DNA from 2 places in the Salipaludibacillus sp. CF4.18 genome. Region 2 is predicted to be linked to the other one. Evidence: riboswitches for the same ligand, from Rfam matches in the RefSeq annotation. Region 2 holds a riboswitch; the other holds the start of a gene.

Region 1 (3,219 bases), on a different contig from region 2:
GAGGCTTTTTCTAATGATGTCATCCCAACCGTGCAAGCAGGTGAAGAAGTAAATCTAGATACTTTAGGAGCGGCTGAAGAAGTGATTGTAACAAGTACTGCACGTATCATTGAAATTGCAGCAGCAGATGTTCAAGCGGCTCAACAAAAACAAGCCAATCAATTTTCTGTCTCTCTATGGGTTTCAGTTATTGTATCACTTGTTTCTGTGATCGTTGGTATACTGATTGCTGTTTATATTGGTAGAAATATTACCCGACCAATAAAAGAAATTCAAGCCTTTAGTACACAAATCGCTAACGGGGATTTAACAACCGAGCCTCTAGAAGTTAAATCGAAAGATGAGATTGGACAATTGACGAACGATATGAATGTTATGAGAGAAAGTATTCGAAACCTCATTATTCAGACTTCAAACATTTCTGAGAGTGTTTCTGCTTCTAGTGAAGAATTGTCTGCATCTTCAAAGGAAATGTTACAAGGAAGTGAGCAAGTTTCTGCGACATCTCAAGAAATAGCGTCGGGAGCAAGTGCTCAAGCAACGAATACTGCAGAAACATTAAATATTGTTCAACAAGTATCCGCGGATATGGCTAGCATGAATGAAGAATTAAAGGTCATGGAAAAAGCATCAAAAGATACGGAGCTTTCCTCTAAGCAAGGAGAAGAAAGAGTGAAAGACTCTATTTCTCAGATGAAGCGTATCAGAGAAAAAGTAATTGCTACAGCAGGAACAATCGAAGGCTTAGGTGCAAAATCAGATAGTATTACCGAAATTGTTCAAGCGATCGAGAATCTTTCTTCACAAACAAATTTATTGGCGCTTAATGCAGCAATAGAAGCAGCACGAGCAGGTGAACACGGAAAAGGTTTTGCGGTGGTAGCAGATGAGGTTAGAAAACTGGCGGAAGACACTACCAATTCAACGCAAGAAATTAAAGAAATTATTCAAGCCGTTCAAAATGAATCAAAGCAAGCAACGATAGATATGAAAGAAGTTGTTACGGAAGTAAAGCAAGGGGAGACTGTCATTGAGGGAAGCGGTCAATCATTTACTGATATTGCGGACAATATTAAAAAATTAACAGAAAGAATAGTTGCGATTTCATCCTCTACAAATAGTATCAATGAAAGAAGTAACCGTGCTTTGGAATATGTAGAGAACATTGCCAGTGTAACGGAACAATCTTCAGCTGGTACAGAAGAATTGTCTGCTACGATGGAACAACAAAGTGCAGCGATGCAGGAAATGAATAATATGGCTACTGATCTTTCTAAAATGGCAGAACAATTAACCGCACAAATCTCAGCATTTAAATATGAGAAATAATTGTTCGGTGGTTCATAAGTGTGGCCGACGCGAATAGTTCTATTTCTAGTGAAGTCTGATGTTTATCTATTTTTAGGAGCGGGAAAGGAATTACTATCTCGCTATTTGAAAGGGGTTATGTAATCATGGAACTGCATCAAACGTTAACGGATAGAAATAATGGACTAAGTTCCGCCCAGGAAGTTCATTATAGTAGAGATTTTAAAAAGGCAGAGAAAGCTGCCCGATCCGTAAAAAGTAAATAATCGGTTAACTAGATTGAAAGATACATGAATGATGAAGGGCGCTGGAAAAGTGAAGGTTTACTTTTCCAGTGCCCTTTTTATCAAGTTAATTTATAAAACTATCGGTTTTCAAGAGATTGTTGTTTTCTTCGAACAAAGCTGAGCGGTAAGTCCTCCAAACAACCTCCCATGCTAATAAAACAATAAAGTACATATAAAAGAGGCCATGTATTTTCAATTAATGACTGGATGAAACAGGGGAAAAACCTAAAATATGTTTGACTTTTCTGAACAATTCTATATACTGAGGGTAATCGAATAGAAATAACTAGGGGAGCCCAATAAGTTGGGCTGAGAAGGAAACACGATAAAGTTTCCTGACTCTTTGGACCTGATCTGGATCATACCAGCGTAGGGAAGTTAGAATTACTATCATTGCGAATTAACTTCTGCATGCATATTAGCCGGGTCCACCATTTTATAAGGGGCCCGGCTTTTTCATGTACATTTATAAACTTTTCCGCATGGTGTGGTCTGTGTCTGGTCCTCTATTTTTTAAAAAAAGGGAGAGATTTAGATGTCGACTGCATCATTCAACGAAGAAAATATTTCCATTATGTCCAATTTTTCAAACAGTAAAAAGGTTTATGTGACTGGTTCTAAATCCGATTTGAAGGTTCCGATGCGTGAGATTGAATTAAGTCCAACGACAGGGACTTTTGGGGAAGAAGAAAATGCACCAGTACGTGTTTATGACACAAGTGGTCCTTATACGGATCCGAGTCATACTGTAGACATAACGAAAGGCATACCTGCCGTTCGAAGTTCTTGGATTAAAGACCGTGGAGATGTGGAGGAGTATGAAATTCGTAAAATTAAACCTGAAGATAATGGTTATAAAGATGAAAATGATCCAAGGGCGACGCAAAAAGTATTCCCTGGTTTAAAGAGAAACGTATTACGTGCAAAACAAGGAGAAAATGTCTCTCAGCTTCACTACGCGAGACAAGGAATGATCACTTCTGAAATGGAATTTATTGCGCTAAGAGAAAATGTAAATGTAGAGTTTGTCCGCGAGGAAGTTGCTCTAGGACGTGCAATTATTCCTGCTAATATCAATCATCCAGAAATAGAACCAATGATTATTGGTCGTAATTTTCATGTCAAAATTAATGCCAATATTGGAAATTCAGCTGTTTCCTCCTCTATAGAAAAAGAAGTAGAAAAGATGACGTGGGCCACTCGTTGGGGCGCTGATAATATAATGGATTTATCAACTGGAAAAGACATTCATACAACGAGAGAATGGATTATTCGCAATTCAGCGGTTCCTGTTGGAACAGTACCTATTTATCAGGCGTTAGAAAAAGTAGATGGGGTCGCCGAGGACCTTACTTGGGAAGTGTATCGCGATACATTGATTGAGCAAGCTGAGCAAGGAGTCGATTATTTCACGATTCATGCAGGTGTTCTATTACGCTACATTCCTCTGACCGTCAAACGCTTGACTGGAATTGTCTCTCGTGGTGGCTCGATTATGGCCCAATGGTGTTTACACCATCATCAAGAAAGTTTTTTATATACTCATTTTGAAGAGATCTGTGAAATTATGAAAGCTTATGATATTTCCTTTTCGTTAGGGGATGGATTACGACCAGGATCGATT
Region 2 (3,219 bases):
GCATTTGACTTAGATCGATTTGCCTCGGCGGAAGTAGTAGTTCGTCGTGCACGTGAAGGGGAAAAAATGGTTACCTTGGATGATGCGGAGCGGACATTATCAGGGGAGCATCTAGTTATCACCAATGGTACAGACCCTGTTGCAATCGCTGGTGTCATGGGTGGGGCGACATCTGAAGTGCAAAATGATACCGAAAATATATTGTTGGAGGCTGCTTATTTCAATGATACTACTGTTCGGAAAGCTTCAAAAGATTTAGGCTTACGAAGTGATGCAAGTTCTCGATTCGAAAAAGGTATCGATCCAAATCGTGTAGCAGAAGCAGGAATCCGGGCAACGTCACTCATTCAGCAGCTTGCTGGTGGACAAGTTCTAAAAGGTCCTGTGGAGTTTGATGAACTAGATCGCTCATCCAATGAAGTGACGATATCATTAGCTAAAATTAATGGCGTACTCGGAACAGATTTAAAGGTGAGTGATGTAGAGGATATTTTCACTAAATTACAGTTTTCTGTGAAGGAAAAAGACGGTACGTTTACGGTAGCTGTTCCAACTAGACGTCAAGATATCACTATTGAAGCAGATATTGTGGAAGAAGTAGCCAGACTATACGGATATGATAATATTCCAACAACATTACCTAATACACCTTCAACACCCGGTGGATTAACCGAAGTTCAATGGAAAAAACGGAAGGCTCGCCGTTTTCTGGAAGGTGTTGGATTAGATGAGGCAATCAGCTATTCGTTAACGAAAAAAGCGAAGGATGATCACTTTACTGAGGAAAGTGTACATCACGTTGATGTAGCCTTGCCGATGAGTGAGGATCGAGGTTCACTGCGAACAACCCTTCTTCCGCATTTATTGGACGCGTTAAGTCATAACAAGAACCGCAATCAATATAATGTTCATTTGTATGAAATTGGTTCGGTTTTTCATGCAAAAGAACAAACGATAACGGTCCAGCCAGAAGAAAAGACGTATATCTCTGCAGCCTTCATGGGATTATGGCAAGAGCATAGCTGGCAAGGCGAGAAAAAAGTCATTGATTTCTTCGTTGTCAAAGGTATTTTAGAGGGTCTATTAGCTGAATGGGACATTTTAGATATTCAATTTGTACAGACTGCTGATAAGAAAGGTTTTCACCCTGGCAGAACAGCTTCAATAATGATTGATGGCAAGGAAATTGGTATCGTTGGACAGATTCATCCTACGGTTCAGAAAACATGGTCTTTACCGGCTACGTATGTATTCGAATTGAACGTGTCTGAGTTAGTTAACGCCAATAACGACACACTTCGTTACCAGCCTATTCCAAAATATCCTGCTATTGACCGGGATATTGCATTAGTAGTTGATGAGAAGCTCACCTCTGGAGAAGTTGAACAAGTAATCAGAGAGTACGGCGGAACGTTGCTGACTCAAGTAAATGTGTTTGACGTATATCAAGGGGAGCATTTAGAGATTGGTAAAAAATCGTTAGCTTTTTCATTACGTTATCTTGATCCTGAAAAAACATTGACTGACGCTGAAGTAGTTGCCGTTCATAACAAGGTTCTCGAAGGATTAGAAGAGAAACTAGGCGCTACGTTAAGAGCTTAAGCCAGTAAATGAATGCAGTATCAATTAAAATAAAGTATTGAAGTTCTTTTATTTCTATGATACAAATATTAACAGATATTAAAACAGTATTACTTTATTTAGAGGTAAAAATTTATAAGCTGACAGCTATCTTTACGCCACAAGCATAAAGGGAAGTTCGCCTCCTATTGAGTAGCACCTACACGCACTACGTAGGTGCTACTCGGGGGGTGGCTTTAAAGATCACGCTGTATTTAAGAAAAGACGGCTATGCCGTTTTTCTTAAAAAACTAAATATTTTCACTCTAGGGGCGCTTTCAAAGCTGAGAGAGACATTGGTCTTAACCCTTATAACCTGATCTAGTTCGTACTAGCGTAGGGAAGATGTGTATTCATTAGAACGGAAACAATTCACCTCAAAACTGAATTGTCATTCTCTATTGACTTTGTTTTAAACCACTTCTTTCTCTATCAGAAGTGGTTTTTTTGTATTTTTTTTCAAGTACGTAACACATTTAGAGATTTTTGTTTCTATTTGAAGGGAATGATTTTTTTGAGAAATGACGTTGATTTTTTGAAGCAAAAGGTAGAGGAAAGACAAGGGGAATTACTTGATTTGGTGAAAACGTTAATCACGTATAAAACACCAGCTCCTCCAGCTAGAAATACACAAGAGGCACAAGAATATGTCGGCGCACATTTGAAAAAGTTAGGTTATACGGTAGATATGTGGGATGTGTACCCGAATGATCCAAACGTGGTTGGTGTTTTAAAGGGCACGAACACAGATAACTATAAAAGCCTAATTATTAATGGTCACATGGACGTGGCAGAGGTGAGCCCTGACGAAAAGTGGATAGGTGATCCATTTATCCCAGTTGTAGAGAATGGCCACTTGATTGGCCGTGGGGCAGCTGACATGAAAGGCGGATTAGGGTCTGCATTATTTGCATTACAACTTTTGAAAGAATACGAGATTGAACTGCCAGGGGACATCACTTTGCAGTCAGTTATTGGGGAAGAGGTCGGAGAAGCTGGAACACTCCAATGTTGTAAACGTGGAAAAGGGGCGGAGGCAGATTTTGCGATTGTCGTAGACACTAGTGACTTACATATTCAAGGACAGGGGGGCGTGATAACAGGTTGGATCACAATCAAGAGTAACCAAACTTACCACGATGCTACGCGAAGAAATATGATCCATGCTGGAGGAAAGTTAGTTGCTGCCAGTGCTATCGAAAAGATGAGTAAAGTCATTCAAGGACTACAGGAGCTTGAACGGCATTGGGCGATCACCAAAAGTTATCCGGGGTGCCCACCTGGTACAAATACGATCAATCCTGCAGTAATTGAGGGTGGACGACATGCGGCTTTTATTGCTGATGAGTGTCGATTGTGGATTACAGTGCATTATTATCCTGACGAAACATATGAAAAAGTTACGAAAGAAATAGAAGAACATATTCTCAATGTTTCAAAAGGAGACCTATGGCTGAAAGATAATCCTCCATCATTTACGTGGGGAGGAACGTCGATGATCGAAGACCGGGGAGAAATATTCCCTTCACTTGAAGTCGACCCGGAGCATGCAGGTGTCCAATTGTTGTCACAATCTCATTACCGAACCTTTCATGCGGA

Evidence for each region. A riboswitch is a leader RNA that binds a small molecule or an ion and turns the genes downstream of it on or off. The one in region 2 is predicted to bind thiamine pyrophosphate.
Region 1: linked by a shared signal. The riboswitch ahead of thiC (phosphomethylpyrimidine synthase ThiC) and the one ahead of ACHABW_RS08665 (acetylornithine deacetylase) in region 2 are both predicted to bind thiamine pyrophosphate.

The regions. Positions count from the first base shown of each region.
Region 1 covers NZ_JBIMEV010000029.1:6,395-9,613, reverse strand. The annotation lists gene ACHABW_RS16190 (methyl-accepting chemotaxis protein) at 1-1,329, shown strand, start outside; gene ACHABW_RS16185 (YfhE family protein) at 1,455-1,574, shown strand; TPP riboswitch at 1,874-1,988, shown strand; gene thiC (phosphomethylpyrimidine synthase ThiC) at 2,131-3,219, shown strand, end outside.
Region 2 covers NZ_JBIMEV010000010.1:9,777-12,995, forward strand. The annotation lists gene pheT (phenylalanine--tRNA ligase subunit beta) at 1-1,602, shown strand, start outside; TPP riboswitch at 1,879-1,980, shown strand; gene ACHABW_RS08665 (acetylornithine deacetylase) at 2,135-3,219, shown strand, end outside.